DNA from 4 places in the Lonsdalea quercina genome. Region 1 is predicted to be linked to each of the others. Evidence: predicted binding sites of a transcription regulator. Region 1 holds the regulator's gene; each other region holds the start of a gene.
The links. Region 1 encodes Fur, which represses iron uptake genes when iron is present. Its sites were predicted from a motif close to ATAATAATGAGAACNACTATCAA; they were not measured.

Region 1 (4,333 bases):
CAAGGACAAAGATGGCTCCGCGGCGTTGAACGGGTTCGTGGGCTATCTCGTTCTGACCACGCTGTGCTCGCCAGCTGCGGTCGCCATGATTCAGCAAATCCCGCTGGACCAAGTTCCGGCAGCGTTCGGTAAAATTGAAAACCAGTTCGTCGGCATCCTGGTCGGGGTAATTTCGGCGGAACTTTATAACCGTTTCAGCGGGGTTGAGCTTCCGCGGGCTCTCTCTTTCTTCAGCGGCCGCCGTTTGGTGCCGATCCTCACCTCTATGCTGATGATTGTCGTCGCCGCCATTCTCATGTACGTTTGGCCGGTGATCTACGGTGGGCTGGTCTCCTTCGGCGAACACATCCAGCGGCTTGGCTCCGTCGGCGCAGGTATTTACGCCTTCTTTAACCGTATGCTAATCCCCGTTGGTCTGCATCATGCGTTGAACTCCGTCTTCTGGTTCGACGTCGCGGGGATCAACGATATTCCTAATTTCCTGAGCGGGCAGCAGGCGATTGATGCGGGTAAAGCGATTCCCGGCATCACCGGTCGTTATCAGGCGGGCTTCTTCCCTATCATGATGTTTGGCGTGCCGGGCGCGGCGTTGGCGATTTACCATTGTGCCCGCCCTGAGAATCGCAGTCGGGTGGCCGGAATTATGATCGCCGGCGCTTTTGCCGCGTTCTTTACCGGGATCACGGAGCCGCTGGAGTTCTCCTTTATGTTTGTAGCGCCGGTGCTGTATTTTCTGCATGCGCTGCTGACCGGGCTGTCAGTCTACATCGCCGCCAGCATGCATTGGATTGCCGGTTTCGGTTTCAGCGCGGGTCTGGTGGACATGGTGCTCTCGTCCCGTAACCCGCTGGCGACGCAATGGTATATGTTGATCCCGCAGGGGCTGGCATTCTTCGTCATCTACTACGTTGTGTTCCGCTTTACCATTCAGCGTTTCAATCTCCTGACGCCGGGACGCGAAGCGTCCGCAACCCCATATACGGCGGCTTCGTCTCCAGACAAGCTGGAAATGGTGGCCGAGGGTTATTTGCGCGCCGTCGGGGGAAAAGAGAACCTGACTGGCATCGACGCCTGCATCACGCGTCTGCGCTTAAATGTGAAAGACTCCGGGCGGGTGGATGAAGCGTTAGCCAAGCAGCTGGGTGCTTCTGGCGTCATTCGTTTGAACGCGCAAAGCGTGCAGATTGTGGTGGGGACGCAGGCTGAAAGTATTGCGTCCGCTTTGCGGCAGGCTTCGCAAAAAACAGGCTAAACTTTATTCGTCTGGTGCAAAACGGGTGACCCCTCCGGGCTGATCCCGTCATTGGAAGATTCGTAACGGGGTGAAGATAAAACTTCACCCCGTTTTTTATGCCGTTCACTTCCATGCAATTTAGGTGAAACAAACGGTTGTTTCCCGGCGTGGCTTGTTGGATCATTAGCGGTTATGTGGTGTTTTTCGTTTTTTAAGGAATCAAGCATGAGTGAGGCAGAAGCCCGCCCAACGAATTTTATTCGCCAGATCATCGAAGAAGATCTGTCATCGGGTAAGCATGATCATATTCAAACGCGCTTCCCGCCGGAGCCTAACGGCTATCTTCATATCGGTCATGCAAAATCAATTTGCCTGAATTTCGGTATTGCCGAAGATTATCAGGGTCAGTGCAATCTGCGCTTTGACGATACCAACCCGGTAAAAGAAGACATTGAATTTGTCGACTCCATCAAACAAGACGTTCAATGGCTGGGCTTCTCCTGGAGCGGCGAGGTGCGTTATTCGTCCAACTATTTTGATCAGCTGCATCAGTATGCGATTGAATTGATCAATAAAGGACTGGCGTATGTCGATGAACTGACGCCGGAGCAGATCCGCGAGTACCGCGGCACGTTGACCTCCCCAGGTAAGAACAGCCCTTACCGAGATCGCGACGTTCAGGAAAACCTGGCGCTATTCGAAAAAATGCGCAGCGGCGGATTCGCCGAAGGCACCGCGTGTCTGCGTGCCAAAATCGATATGGCGTCGCCTTTCATGGTGATGCGCGATCCGGTGTTGTATCGGATTAAATTCGCCGACCACCACCAGACTGGCAACAAGTGGTGCATCTATCCGATGTATGACTTCACCCACTGTATCTCCGATGCGCTGGAGGGGGTGACTCACTCCTTGTGTACGCTGGAGTTCCAGGATAACCGCCGCCTGTACGACTGGGTGCTGGACAATATCTCTATCCCCGCGCATCCGCATCAGTACGAGTTTTCTCGTCTGAATCTGGAATACACCGTGATGTCCAAGCGTAAGCTGAATCAGCTGGTGACGGAAAACGTCGTGGAAGGCTGGGACGATCCGCGTATGCCGACTATCTCCGGGCTGCGTCGTCGTGGCTATACTGCGGCTTCTATTCGTGAATTTTGCCGTCGTATTGGCGTGACCAAGCAAGATAACACGGTAGAAATGGCGTCGTTGGAATCTTGCATTCGCGATGATTTGAATGAAAATGCGCCGCGCGCCATGGCTGTACTGGACCCGGTGAAAGTGATTATCGAAAACCTGCCGGAAGGCCATGAAGAGTGGGTCACGATGCCAAACCATCCCAACAAGCCGGAGATGGGAACGCGTCAGGTAGGTTTCAGCCGTGAACTGTACATCGACCGCGCCGACTTCCGTGAAGCCGCCAACAAGCAATACAAGCGTTTGGTGCTGGGAAAAGAAGTCCGTCTCCGCAACGCTTACGTGATTAAAGCCGACCGCGTTGAGAAAGATGAACAGGGCGAGATCGCTACAATTTACTGCAGCTATGATCCGGATACGCTAAGCAAAGATCCCGCCGATGGGCGCAAGGTGAAAGGTGTCATCCATTGGGTTTCCGTGGCTCACGGCATTCCGGCCGAATTCCGTCTGTATGACCGCCTATTCAGCGTGGCGAACCCAGGCGCTGCGGAAGATTTCCTGTCGACCCTCAACCCAGAGTCGCTGAAGATTGCGCACGGTTATGTTGAAGCCAGCATGGCGGATGCGGTGGCGGAGAAGGCGTACCAATTCGAACGTGAAGGGTACTTCTGCGCGGACCGCGTGTACTCCAGCGCTGATCATCTGGTCTTCAACCGAACGACGGGTTTGCGAGACACTTGGGTCGGTTAATTCCACTAGGCCTGAATAAAAAAAAGAAAACCGCCGCGACGGTTTTCTTTTTTTTTGCAAATCCGTTTTTTTAATCAGAACAGGGATTAATTCCCTTCGTGCAGTTTTTCGTCTTCACGGCAGTTGCCGGAGCTGCAGTGGCCGTAAAGGTACAGGCTGTGGTTGGTCAGTTTGATCCCGTGGCGCTCTGAAATCTCACGCTGGCGAGTTTCAATAGATTCATCGCTGAATTCAATGACGCGCCCGCAGTCCAGACAAATCAGGTGATCATGATGCTGTTGCTGAGTCAGTTCAAAAACTGATTTTCCGCCTTCGAAATTGTGGCGGGTAACGATACCGGCGTCATCAAACTGGTTCAGTACGCGATAAACGGTGGCCAGACCAATTTCTTCTCCCATATCAATCAGCTTCTTATACAAATCTTCCGCACTGACGTGATGGCAAGTTGGATCCTGCAGTACTTCCAAGATTTTGAGACGAGGAAGGGTTACTTTCAGGCCGGCCTTCTTTAATGCGGTGTTGTTGTCAGTCATGCGGATTTAGTCCTGTTACTCTACTTTCATCAAGGGAGGCTAACTAGCCTAATATTATCGGTCGGCTCAAACATGTTTATTCGTCTCAATTATAGAACTGCATAGGCGAAATGAAAACCGCAGAACCGTAACCATATCAGGCTTACCCATCGGTAAAGGGGACGGCGCAACGCCGTTTTAAAAGCGAAAAATGGTGAGAAACCAGCTAACCGAAGGGGTTATTGTACCGCGCAACGCGGAAAAGTTAAAAAAATGTATCTATCTTTACGACAGATTTTACCTATTGATACGGCTCCGACACAAATTTGCGCCGGGCCGCAACGGGGATTACGGTTCCAAAAAGCTTACAAATTCAGCTCAGCGCTGATTTGTTTCACCCATGCGCTCACGCGCTCCTCCGTCAGCTCCGGCTGACGATCTTCATCAATTGCCAGGCCAATGAAGTGAGAGTCATCCGCCAGACCTTTGGAGGCTTCGAAGTAGTAGCCTTCGGTTGACCAGTTACCGACGATGGCCGCGCCGCGCGGTTCGATAATGTCGCGTAAGGTGCCCATAGCATCACAGAAATACTCGGCATAATCTTCCTGATCGCCGCAGCCAAAGAGCGCTACGCGCTTGCCGGTGAAATCGATGTCTTCCAGCGTCGGGAAGAAGTCGTCCCAGTCACACTGTGCTTCCCCGT
Region 2 (4,333 bases), on a different contig from region 1:
TTCTGTATCGGCTTGATACCGTCCTATAACTCCATTGGGATCTGGGCGCCGATACTGCTGCTGCTGGCCAAAATGGCCCAGGGCTTCTCCGTGGGCGGCGAATATACCGGCGCGTCGATCTTCGTCGCTGAATACTCCCCGGACCGGAAGCGCGGATTCATGGGGAGCTGGCTGGACTTCGGTTCCATCGCCGGGTTTGTGCTGGGCGCGGGCGTCGTGGTGCTGATCTCCGCCATCGTCGGCGAAGCCGCGTTTCTGGAATGGGGCTGGCGTATCCCGTTCTTCCTGGCGCTGCCGTTAGGGATCATCGGCCTTTATCTGCGTCATGCGCTGGAAGAAACACCTGCGTTTCAGCAACACGTTGATAAAATGGAAAAAGACGATCGCGACGGTTTGAGCAGCGGTCCCAGAGTCTCGTTTAAAGAGATCGCAACAAAACACTGGAAAGGTCTGCTGGCCTGTACGGGGTTGGTGATTGCCACCAATGTCACCTACTACATGCTGCTGACTTACATGCCGAGCTATCTGTCGCATAACCTGCACTACTCCGAGAACCACGGCGTGCTGATCATCATCGCCATCATGATTGGGATGCTGTTTGTTCAGCCGGTGATGGGGCTGCTGAGCGATCGCTTCGGACGTAAACCATTCGTAGTGATCGGCAGCATAGCGATGTTCCTGCTGGCAATCCCGTGCTTCATGATGATCAACAGCGGCGTGATTGGCCTGATTTTCCTGGGACTGCTGATCTTGGCGGTGATTTTGAACGCCTTTACCGGGGTCATGGCTTCTTCCCTTCCCGCTATGTTCCCGACGCACATTCGCTACAGTGCGCTGGCCAGCGCGTTCAACATTGCTATTCTGATTGCCGGTCTGACGCCAGCAGCAGTAGCCTGGTTGGTCGAAGCCAGCAATAACCTGTTTATGCCAGCCTATTACCTGATGGTTATCGCCGTTGTTGGACTGATTACAGGGATCTTCATGAAGGAAACGGCCAACAAGCCGCTGAAAGGCGCCACGCCTGCGGCTTCTGACCTGAGTGAGGCCAAAGAGCTGCTGCGTGAGCATCACGATAATATCGAGCATAAAATCGAAGACATTAACGTGCAAATCACCGAGCTGGAGAAGAAACGCCAGATGCTGATCGACCAGCATCCTCGCATCAACGAATAATCGTTAGCTGCTGTCAGGAAAGCATTCTGCTTTCCTGACGCCAAATCAGGCAGAAGTCCATTGGGCCTCTGCCTGATTTTTTTTGCGCCGCTTCCCATGAATTTGCTGTCGCACCGGGATAATATTCACCGACGCGCCCACCATGCGAAAGATCAATTAAATTAAATGATTGGCTGATCATAGTGTCGATACAAAATAGTTGAAGCTCGAATGTAACCCGTTGTATTGTCCGCAGCGTTTTATTTTTGTTCTATTTTGAAAGGAAAACTCGCACATGGCCGAATATGGAAAAGCAGTACCAAGAGAAGTAAAGGGATGGAACTGGGGCGCATTTATGTTCAACATCGTCTGGGGTATCGGCAACAAAACCTATCTGCCGCTATTGTGCTTTATTCCTGTATTGAACATTGTCTGGATGTTTGTGTGCGGCTTCAAAGGCAACGAATGGGCGTGGCAGAACGCCGACTATGATGATGTGGAAACGTTCAAACGCGTACAGAATAGCTGGAATAGGGCCGGTCTGTTCGCCTTCGTTCTGGCGCTGGTCTCGGTGTTCTTATCCATTTTTGTTCTGTCCACCATGATGGCGTCACTCGCAGGGGCGCTGGTGCGTTAATCCCATCAAAACAATGGCATTTGTTGCTGGATAACGAATGCCATTTTTCGGTTATTTCTCCCCCTTCTGAACCGCCTCAATAGCCTGCATGTTCATTCTTCATCTCACTTTGCGAGGCTGCTTCCACTCTCTGTAAATGCCAGTATCAATAATTGTTCTCATTATCACTTGAATGCTAACATTCCTGGCTCATATACGGTGGAAACCCAAGGGAATGAGTATGGCGGGAGCGAAAGAGTACAAGATTTTCGAGGTTGCGCTGGCGCGTAAGCAGCGACTGAGTCCGTCCATGATGCGCTGTGTTTTTAGCGGCGAGTCGGTGAGCCAGATGACGACCGGCGCGCCCGATCAGCGCATCAAACTCCTGTTTCCGGCGATCGATGGCACGCCGTCTCAACTGCCGGACGTCGCGAATTGGTATGCCGAGCTGCTGGCGTTGCCGAAACGCCAACGTCCGATTGCGCGGACCTATACCCTTCGCCGCCTGAATGCGGCTGCGGGGGAAGTGGAGGTGGAGTTCGTCATTCACGGCACGGAAGGTCCTGCGTCATCGTGGGCGATGCGCGCTGAACCGGGCGATCGCCTTCAAATGGTGGCGCCCTGCGCCGCCTCGCAGAGCCACCAAGGCGGCTATGAGTGGCTGCCCACCGAACAGACCCGCCGGGCGTTGCTAATCGCTGACGAAACCGCGTTTCCCGCCGTGAAGGGGATTCTGGAACAACTGGCCGGTCAGGCGTCGCCGCCTCAGGTTCAGGCTTTTATCGAATTGCCGCTTCGTGCCGACTGTCAGGATCTCAGCCATTTCTCCTTCGCTGATATTCATTGGTTGCCGCGGGAGGAATGCGGGGCAAAACACGGAGTGCGGCTGTTGGATGCGGTACGCGATGCGCTTATCTTGCCGCAGGTCCCAATCATGCCTTCCGTCGTGTCGTTAACGGAAGTCCCGGACGACGAACTGTTGTGGGAAAGGGCGGAGAGTCAGCACGGGCAGTTTTTCGGCTGGGTAGCTGCCGAATCATCGGTGGTTAAAGCCTTGCGACGATATCTGGTGGGCGAGCGGGGTATAGCGCGAGAGTCGATGGCGTTTATGGCGTATTGGTGTCAGGGGCCGCGCCGGGAGGGATAAGAACAGGCCCGCTTAAGCGGGCCTGGGACAGGATGAGCGGATAAGCCTTAACGTAGGAACGTCGGCTGCGTTTCCTCATAGCGGGCAATTGCCGCTTCGTGTTGCAGCGTCAGGCCGATGTTATCCAGACCATTGATCATGCAGTGGCGACGGAAGCTATCGATTTCAAACGGATAACTCTTGTCGCCCGCCTTCACGATCTGAGCTTCCAGGTCGACGGTGAAGGTAATGCCTTCGTGGTTTTCTACCAGGGTGAACAGCTCGTCGACGTCGGCGTCGCTCAGTCGAACCGGCAGCAGCTGGTTGTTCAAGGCGTTACCGTAGAAAATATCAGCGAAGCTCGGCGCAATCACCACGCTAAACCCGTAGTCGGTCAGCGCCCACGGCGCATGTTCGCGGGATGAACCGCAGCCGAAGTTTTCACGGGTCAGCAGGATGCTGGCGCCTTTGTAACGAGGCTGGTTCAGCACGAATTCGGGATTAGGCTGCTGGCCCGCATCATCCAGAAAACGCCAGTCGTTGAACAGGTGCTGGCCGAAACCGGTACGGGTCACCTTCTGCAGAAACTGCTTGGGAATGATGGCATCGGTATCGACGTTGGCGTTGTCCAGCGGGACGACCAGACCAGTATGTTGAGTAAATTTAGTCATGGGTTATCCCTCTCAGTTCAGTTCACGAATGTCGGCGAAACGCCCGGTCACCGCGGCCGCGGCGGCCATTGCGGGGCTGACCAGATGAGTCCGGCCGGCACGGCCCTGACGTCCTTCGAAGTTACGGTTGCTGGTGGACGCGCAGCGTTCGCCCGGATTCAGACGGTCATTGTTCATCGCCAGACACATTGAGCAGCCAGGCAGGCGCCATTCGAAGCCGGCCTCGATAAAGATCTTGTCCAGACCTTCCTCTTCCGCCTGCGCTTTTACCGGGCCTGAGCCGGGAACGACCATCGCCTGTACGCCCGCAGCGACTTTACGGCCTTTGGCGATCGCGGCGGCGGCGCGCAGATCCTCGATCCGCGAGTTGGTGCAGGAGCCGATAAAGACTTTGTCGATGGCGACCTCGGTCAGTTTGATCCCCGCTTTCAGCCCCATGTAATTCAACGCTTTTTCGGCGGAGGCGCGCTCGACCGGATCGTTGAAGGATTCCGGTGACGGGATGGCCTGATTCACGCCAATCACCTGACCGGGGTTGGTGCCCCAGGTGACCTGCGGCGCGATGTCGGCGGCGTTCAGCGTAACGACGCTGTCAAACTGCGCATCCGCATCTGACTTCATCGTTTTCCAGTAAGCCACGGCTTTATCCCACTCATCACCCTTCGGCGAGAACTGGCGCCCTTTCAGGTAGGCGAAAGTCGTTTCATCCGGAGCGACAAGACCGGCTTTGGCGCCCATTTCAATCGCCATGTTGCACAGTGTCATGCG
Region 3 (4,333 bases), on a different contig from region 1:
TCACTGCGCTGATTGACGGGCGCACTCTCCCCGAAAAGCGCGTTTACGTACCCAGCCGCATCCATTGGCGGCATCCTGACTCTCGCGGATAAACGCTTCCCACAACGGGTTTTCCGCAGTAGACCTTTCAGCAATACCGCGAACCAGGCCAGCAAACGCTTGGTTCGATAGGATTATCTATCCACTATCACCGATAGAACCGGGATTTAGCACGACCTAAACGCGCTATATCACCCGTTTTGTTTCGTCGCTGACAGCTCAGCAAACCGCAGAAACAAAAAAGCGCGGCAAAAGCCGCGCTTAACGTGAAGCATGTTTCATGAGTCCTTAACGAGAAACTTTTTCCATCCCCATTAACCCCACTTTGAGATATCCGGCGGAACGCAGCGCGTCCATCACCTGCATCATGGTCTCGTAGTCGACGCTTTTATCTGCCTGGAAGTAGATGGTGTTCTCTTTATTGCCGTTGGTTTTCGCATTCAGCGTCTGCGCCAGCGTGTCCTGCGTGACAGGATCTTCACCCAAATAAAGCTGCTTATCGGCTTTTATCGTCAGATAGACCGGCTTTTCACGCGGCTGAGGCGCGGCGGAAGAGGCAGGCAGATTGACGCGAACGTCGACCGTCGCCAGCGGCGCCGCCACCATAAAGATAATTAGCAGCACCAGCATGACATCAATAAACGGCGTAACGTTGATGTCATGCATTTCGCCGTTTTCGTTCTGTCCGTCGTTCAGATGCATCGCCATGCCTTAGCCCGCCCGCAGTGTCTGCGTCGAAGTAGACGCCGCGCTGTTTTCGCTGGCGGCGATATCCAAATCGCGGCTCTGAAGCAGCAGCACCTGCGCCGCCACATCGCCGACTAGCGCTTTGTAGCTGGTTGTGGAACGGGCGAACACGTTGTAGATGACCACCGCCGGAATAGCCGCAATCAGACCGATGGCCGTCGCCAGTAACGCTTCGGCGATACCCGGAGCGACAACAGCCAGATTCGTGGTCTGCGTGTGGGCGATGCCGATGAAGCTGTTCATGATGCCCCAAACCGTGCCAAACAAACCGATAAACGGCGCGATGGCACCGACGGTCGCCAGGTATCCGGTCCCACGCGACATATGACGTCCGTTAGCGGCGACGCGGCGCTCAAAGCGGAACGCGGTGCGCTCTTTGACACCTTGATTGTCGTCGGAACGGGCCGACAGTGAGATTTCGTCCTGCGCATCAACGACGAACTGTTGCGCGACGCTGCCCGTCTTGCAAAGCCGCGTCATTTCCGCCGCTTCGTCCAGCGAGCGCACGTTGCTCAAGGCATCATGCTCGCGACGCAGACGGCGCTTGGCGCCGATTAACTCGGCGCTTTTGCCAAAGAAGATGGCCCAGGTCACCACCGATGCCAGTATCAAGCCGATCATCACGATCTTGACCACGATGTCCGCATGTTGGTACATCCCCAGCACGGATAAATCCATCTGCATCAAATTGCCCGGCGCGGTGGATTCGGAACCGGGCGGCAACGAGAGGGGTGATGTCGTCGCCGCATCGCCACCGTTCGTGGAGAGAGGTAAAGATGACGGTGCGGCAAACGCATAGCCGCTGAAGCCCGCCACCAGCAATAACGCCAGCAGGCTTCGGTACACTGCGCCAAAGGCGCCCCCGATCGTCCGCCAGGCTGATGAAACCTGCTGCTTTCCTTTAATGTCAGCCGTATTCACGCTGTTCCTCCGCCAATCATTCAGTGCTATTCATTAGTCAACCATTTTGGTCAAAATGATACCAAAGCCAAAATTAATTGATAGCTATTCTCATTATTATTGCGCATATATCTCCGTGGCAGTCGGCGCTTCTGGCCAAAACCCCGCCTTTCCTTACAGCACAATCCCCTTTTACTGCCCTCGCTGGCAGCAAGAGTGTGCTTTTTAGCCTTCCGCCCGACACACTCGGTGTCAGCCATGATAACGTAAAGATAAAGGTGTTAAAGAGATAAAACCGCCGCACTCCTTAATGACAGGAGCCATCAAGACCGATGAGCAACAGGTGAAGCATGACTAGCAAAAAAACCGCCACAGCACTGGTATCCGCGGGAAGACAGAAGAAATTTACCCAGGGTTCGGTTAACCCCGTGATTCAGCGAGCCTCCTCGCTCGTCTTCGACAGCGTGCAAGAGAAGAAACAGGCAACGATAAATCGCGCCAAAGGCGCCCTGTTCTACGGCCGCCGTGGGACGCTGACGCACTTTTCTCTACAGGAAGCCATGACCGAGCTGGAAAACGGCGCGGGCTGCGCGTTATATCCTTGCGGTGCAGCGGCCATCGCCAACGCTATCCTGTCATTCGTTTCATCGGGCGATCATCTGCTGGTTACCGGCTCCGCCTATGAACCGACGCAGGACTTTTGTAACAAAGTGCTGGGTAGAATGAACGTCAGCACCACCTATTTCGATCCCATGATCGGCAGCGATATCGCCGGGTTAATCCAGCCGGAAACCAAAGTGGTCTTTTTGGAATCGCCTGGCTCCATCACGATGGAAGTGCAGGATGTCCCCGCCATTGTCGCCGCCGTCCGCCGTATCAATCCAGAGATCGTCATCATCATGGACAACACCTGGGCGGCGGGCATTCTGTTTAAGGCGCTGGATGCCGGCGTGGATATCTCCGTTCAGTCAGGCACCAAGTACATTGTGGGGCACTCCGACAGCATGCTGGGCACCGCGGTCGCGAATGCGCGCTGCTGGGACAGGCTGCGCGAGCAGTCTTATCTGATGGGTCAGATGGCGGACGCCGACAGCGCCTATATCGCGAGCCGCGGCCTGCGTACGCTGGGGGTGCGCCTGAAGCAGCATCAGGAAAGCAGTTTGCGCATCGCGCGCTGGCTGGCGGAACGTCCGGAAGTCGACGTCGTCAATCATCCCGCTTTGCCGGGATGTAAAGGCCACGCGACCTTCGCGCGCGATTTCAGCGGCTGCAACGGGCTTTTTTCGTTTGTGTTGAAACAAAAACTCTCATCAGCGCAGTTAGCCAGCTATCTTGATAACTTCAATCACTTCAGCATGGCCTACTCCTGGGGCGGTTTCGAATCGCTGATTCTGGCTAGTCAGCCGGAAGAATTAGCCAAAATCCGACCGGCCGGCGGCGTTGGTTTTAACGGAACGTTGATTCGGTTACATATCGGACTGGAAGATTGCGACGATCTGATCGAGGATCTCACCGACGGGTTCAGAAGAATTCAGGAATCGTAAAGGTTCCTGTCGCGCTATATCCCTTGTTTCTCTGCGATTGAATAGGGAAAACGTGTATTATGGTCGTTACACGGCAGTTCTAACGACAAACCCACGTTTTTCACCCTATTACGTACCCGAATCGCGGCACGGAGCAGCAATACGTTGTTCATTTCAGAGGGTTCCAGCAAAACCAGACAGGACGCAAAATGAGTGTTGTTCACGAAATAATTCAGGCGCTATGGCAGCAGGACTTCAGCGCGCTGGCCGATCCTCACGTTATTTGGGTGGTCTACGGCATTCTCTTCGTCACCTTATTTCTTGAGAATGGGCTGCTGCCGGCGTCCTTCCTACCGGGAGACAGCTTGTTGCTGCTGGCGGGCGCAATGATCGCGAAAGGCGTGATGAGTTTTGTCCCGACCATGGTGCTGCTGACCATTGCGGCCAGCCTTGGCTGCTGGCTCAGTTACCTGCAAGGGCGCTGGCTGGGCCACACCCGGCTGGTCAAAACCTGGCTGGGACAACTGCCGGTGCATTATCACCAGCGCGCCTATTCGCTGTTTCACCGGCATGGACTGGTGGCGCTGCTGATCGGTCGTTTTCTGGCCTTTGTGCGTACGCTGCTTCCGACCATCGCCGGGATTTCCGGGCTGAGCAATACCCGTTTTCAGGTTTTCAATTGGCTGAGCGGAATGCTGTGGGTCTGCGGCATCGTATCGCTGGGCTACGCCATCAGCCATATACCCCTGGTGAAACGCTACGAAGACCAGGTGATGACCGGACTGTGCCTGCTGCCCGTCGTGCTGCTGCTCAGCAGTTTGGTCGGTATCGCCATCATGCTATGGCGTAAAAAACGCGTCAGCGTTTAATGCCGCCTTTCGCCGCCGGGCTGAACGCCTGCGCGGCGACGTCTGTTAATTACCTTCCACCAGCGCGCTGCCCGACCGTAGCCGCACCACCTCGTCGCCCGGCGTCGTGCCGAAATAGCGTTTAAACTCCCGGCTGAACTGCGACGGGCTTTCATACCCGACCCGCAGCGCGGCGGCGCTGGCCTTTAGTCCATCATGCAGCATCATTAATCGCGCCTTGTGCAAACGATAAGATTTCAGATATTGCAGCGGCGA
Region 4 (4,333 bases), on a different contig from region 1:
CGGTCAAAAATAGCGGCCCCATCCGCCGTGGGCTTAATTTTTGTGAGTGGGCCAGAGCACAGGGCTACCGAAACAAAAATGGCACTGAAGTTCAGGAAAACGACTACCTTCCCCGTCGGCTGCTGGGCGAATATCTCGGCTGGGGATACCACGAAATCACCCGCGGCCTGCCGCACGATCTCGTGATCCGCCATCGTCCGTACCGTGCCATCAACATGACCCTTCAGGACAACGGGAAAACCACCATTGCTCTGCAAGGCGGGACGTGCGTTACGGCCGATTTTGTTTTCCTCACCACCGGTCATGGGCACAATAGGCTGTCCATTGACGATCACGTGCTGCTGCAGTTCGTGGCCGCCAACCGCACGCAAAATCCCCGACTCCAGTATTTCAGCACGCCTTATCCAACCACGATGCTGGACGAGATATCGCCCCAGTCGCGTGTGCTGATTCAAGGTATGGGGCTTACCGCTTACGATGTGCTGTCGCAACTAACCTATGGCCGAGGAGGCATTTTCACAGAAGAGGGAGACCGATTGTTATACACGCCCAGCGGACGTGAACCGGATATCGCCCTGTTCTCCCGTCAGGCGCTGCCGTTTAGCAGCCGTGGCCGTAATCAAAAAGGCATCGGTGGGCAGTACCATCCCGCGTTCATCACTCTCGCCGTCATCGACAAACTTCGTCAGCAGACGCACTCCGACACGGGATCGTCGAAGTTGGATTTTGAAAAACAGATCCTGCCTCTGCTGGTGAAGGAGATGTGTTACGTCTATCGCAGCACTCTGGATAAGCACTGGCCGGATGCGGCGACGTATCAAGAAGATCCCGCGGATCGTCAACGTATCCTCGCACTGTTTTATCCACATCAGGGCATGTCATTCGCTTCTCTGCAGGCCTACACCGAGTTCTTTATGGCGCACCTGATTGACGATCTCCACGCCGCGGATCTAGGCAATATCGAGGGCGCGGTCAAAGCGGCTACCGATGTGATCCGAGATGTGCGCGACATTCTACGCTATGCGATCGATTTCGGCGGGCTGACGGGCGAATCCCATGAGCGTCTGTTAGAGCACTACGCGCCGGTGTTTAACCGCATCGCGGTGGGGCCGCCGTTAGTGCGCAATCGCGAACTGCTGGCGCTGATGGAAGCGGGAGTGGTCAAAGTTGCAGGGGGACCTGCGTCAACGCTGCTGCTCAACGCCCACTCGGGGTGTTTCGAGATTAACAGCACGTTTGCCGATACGAACAGCCGAACGGAATTCGATGTGCTGGTCAAAGCCAAGATCGACGGTTTCTCTGCGCTGCATGATGATTCTCCGTTTATCCACAACCTCATCACACAGGGAATTATCCGCCCCTTCATCAACCAGGGCTATCATCCCGGCGGGATAGATATCGATCGCAATCAGCATCCAATCTCCAGCGAAGGAGAAACGCAGAAATCACTATGGGCGCTGGGAGTCCTCGCAGAAGGACCGAACTTCTATACCTATGTGCTGCCGCGTCCGCAGGTTAACTCTCGCGCGCTGCAGGATGCCGGAAGATGCGTCACCGAAATGTATCAGCAGTTGGAACAGCTTTATTCCATGAATGATTCGAATGTGTTCTCGTAGTCCCATTACCTGAATAATTTTCAGGTCTACACCGGAGGAAACGATGCCATACGTCAATATCAAAGTGACACGGGAAGGCGTGACCGCTGACCAGAAAAAGCAATTGATCGAAGGCGCAACAAAATTGTTGGTAGACGTTTTAAACAAGAATCCCAGCACCACCGTCGTGGTGATTGAGGAGGTTGAAACGGATAACTGGGGCATCGGCGGCGTCCCCGTCACCGAATTGAGAAAAGGGAAATAAACTCGCGTAAAGATGCGGCGCAATAAGCGCCGCGCTTTGTACTAAAGACCGAACAGGCTGCCTATCAGCAGATAGAGGTTCAATGTCACCACCACGGCGACGATGATCCAGCCAATCAATTTCACCCACCGGCCGTTGACCAACTCGCCCATAAGTTCACGATCGTTGGTGAATAACAGCAGAGGAACCAGCGCCAGCGCAATGCCGAAGCTCAGCAGTACCTGACTCATGACGAGCACCCGCGTAGGGTCCATACCGCACAGGATGACGATAAACGATGGCAGCATGGTCACCGCTCTACGCAGCCACAGCGGTATTCTAAAGCGGACGAATCCCTGCATAACGACCTGCCCCGCCAGAGTTCCCACCACCGTCGAAGACAACCCCGCAATGACCAGACTGAGACCGAATATCGTCGCGGCTGCCTGTCCCAACAAGGGTTTAAGCGTTAAATACGCCTGATCCAGATCCGCAACGTGGGTGTTGCCGCTAAAGTGAAACGCCGCTGCGGCTGTCGCCATCATGGCGAGGTTGACGAATCCAGCGATGGTCATAGCCACGGCCACATCAAACTTCGTCGAAGCATAGCGATCGCTTCGAGTGTTGTCTTCCTCATGCTGCGTCAGCGACGAATGCAGATAAATGACGTGCGGCATAATAGTCGCACCCAGTACGCCTGCCGCCAGCAACACGGCGTCGGAGGTCGGCAGACTCGGGATAGCCATGCCGCGCGCAATCGATGCCAGCTCAGGACGAGAAAACATCAGCTCGACGATATAGGCCGCAGCGACAAACAGCAGCAGGCCGCCTATCACCATCTCAAGCGGCTTTTGCCCGCGCTGTTGCAGCATCAGTATCAGGAATGTAGCGATACCAGTCAGCACCGCACCTTCCAGCAAAGAGACGCCCAGCAGCAGTTTGAAGCCAATAGCGGCGCCAATGAACTCAGCCAGGTCGGTCGCCATAGCGATAATTTCAGCCTGTACCCAATAGGCCCAAACGGCAGGACGCGGAAAGCGGTCGCGAATATGCTCGGCAAGGTTTTTACCGGTCGCGATCCCCAACTTGGCGGAAAGCAGCTGAATCAGCATCGCCATGAGATTAGCCCATACGACCACCCACAATAGCTGATAGCCGTATGAAGCCCCGGCCTGAATATTGGTCGCGAAGTTACCAGGATCGATATAGCCGATCGCCGCGATAAACGCAGGCCCCATCAGGGAAAGTTTGATCTTCCTAGATGTACGGCTGACAGATGTGATAACGCGACTCTCCTGCATAAAATTGACCCTTCTAAACATACTGAAATTATACTCTCACAAATATGAGAATGATTATCAAGTGCATTTAGATCGGTAGAAATGATTATTCTGATAGGCAGAAATAATGATGTATGTCGACACAAAACCCTATGCGTTTCAGAAAACTAATATTAACAAAATATAAACAATGTGATGCTTCCAGCCTGAAAAAAAATCGGATCGGCATGAATCAGACGAGAATTGTTATCGAGTCGATACTTTGGAGGGGAGATAAAGGGGAAGAGAAAAAGCAGGTTCTCTTCGGAGCAGGTAGACATCCCACTGCTCCGAAGCAAAGCCAAAAGTATTACTCTTTCGCTTTTGATACCGCAACCATCGCCGGACGTAGCAGACGACCGTTCAGAGTGTAGCCTTTCTGCATGACCAGCATCACCTGATTAGGCTCGTGATCGGCAGATTCCATCATTGTCATAGCCTGATGAATTTCCGGGTTGAACGGGACATTCACATCCGCCACCACCTCAATGCCGAACTTGCGCACGACAGACAGCAGGGATTTCAACGTCAGTTCGACCCCTTCGATCATGGCTGTCAGCGCATCGTTGGACTTGTCTGCCGTTTCCAGCGCACGCTCCAGATTATCGATCACTGGCAACATCTCACCGGCAAATTTTTCCAGCGCAAACTTATGCGCTTTTTCAACGTCCAGCTCCGCACGGCGGCGAATATTCTCGCTCTCGGCGCGAGAACGCAGCACGCTTTCACGCTCACGTTGCTGTAACTCGCTCAGTTGCGCTTCCAGTTCGGCAATACGTTCATCTCGGGGATCAGCTGCTTCTGGCGTCTCAACAGAGGCGTCTGCTGCTTTCTTTTGATCCTGGACCTGTTCGTCCGGCGACTTCTGTTCTTTACTACTCATGAAATACTCCGCGGTTTTGGCATTCATCTCGCTTGTTCGCTTATTATGGGGATCATAACGGGGGTTTCAAGGGAACCCTGACATATTGCTCGGCTGAAAACACGGAACGCCTCTTCCCGTAAGGATTAACCGCCCAATGAATACAACATTTAACTGCATCGGTATCGTCGGTCATCCGCGGCATCCTTCCGCCCTGGCCACACACGAAATGCTCTATAAGTGGCTAACTGGTCAAGGATATTCCGTTATTCTTGAGCAACATATTGCCCAGGAACTGAACCTTACTGACGCC

Region 2: a site for Fur is predicted at 1,935-1,957, ahead of BLU64_RS07695 (siderophore-interacting protein). Genes of this name have one in related genera too.
Region 3: a site for Fur is predicted at 1,785-1,807, ahead of exbB (tol-pal system-associated acyl-CoA thioesterase). Genes of this name have one in related genera too.
Region 4: a site for Fur is predicted at 3,179-3,201, ahead of BLU64_RS10990 (Nramp family divalent metal transporter). Genes of this name have one in related genera too.

What each region holds. Positions count from the first base shown of each region.
Region 1 is NZ_FNQS01000001.1:281,356-285,688, reverse strand. Features, by position in the region: gene nagE (N-acetylglucosamine-specific PTS transporter subunit IIBC) at 1-1,252, shown strand, start outside; gene glnS (glutamine--tRNA ligase) at 1,460-3,118, shown strand; gene fur (ferric iron uptake transcriptional regulator) at 3,205-3,651, opposite strand; gene fldA (flavodoxin FldA) at 3,996-4,333, opposite strand, start outside.
Region 2 is NZ_FNQS01000004.1:180,416-184,748, reverse strand. Features, by position in the region: gene proP (glycine betaine/L-proline transporter ProP) at 1-1,173, shown strand, start outside; gene BLU64_RS07700 (ribonuclease G) at 1,448-1,789, shown strand; gene BLU64_RS07695 (siderophore-interacting protein) at 2,010-2,915, shown strand; gene leuD (3-isopropylmalate dehydratase small subunit) at 2,963-3,565, opposite strand; gene leuC (3-isopropylmalate dehydratase large subunit) at 3,578-4,333, opposite strand, start outside.
Region 3 is NZ_FNQS01000008.1:113,790-118,122, reverse strand. Features, by position in the region: gene BLU64_RS12280 (LacI family DNA-binding transcriptional regulator) at 1-92, shown strand, start outside; gene exbD (TonB system transport protein ExbD) at 328-747, opposite strand; gene exbB (tol-pal system-associated acyl-CoA thioesterase) at 751-1,707, opposite strand; gene metC (cystathionine beta-lyase) at 2,037-3,230, shown strand; gene BLU64_RS12260 (DedA family protein) at 3,419-4,078, shown strand; gene BLU64_RS12255 (AraC family transcriptional regulator) at 4,124-4,333, opposite strand, start outside.
Region 4 is NZ_FNQS01000007.1:68,130-72,462, forward strand. Features, by position in the region: gene BLU64_RS10980 (FAD/NAD(P)-binding protein) at 1-1,616, shown strand, start outside; gene BLU64_RS10985 (tautomerase family protein) at 1,660-1,860, shown strand; gene BLU64_RS10990 (Nramp family divalent metal transporter) at 1,902-3,140, opposite strand; gene grpE (nucleotide exchange factor GrpE) at 3,469-4,041, opposite strand; gene nadK (NAD(+) kinase) at 4,178-4,333, shown strand, end outside.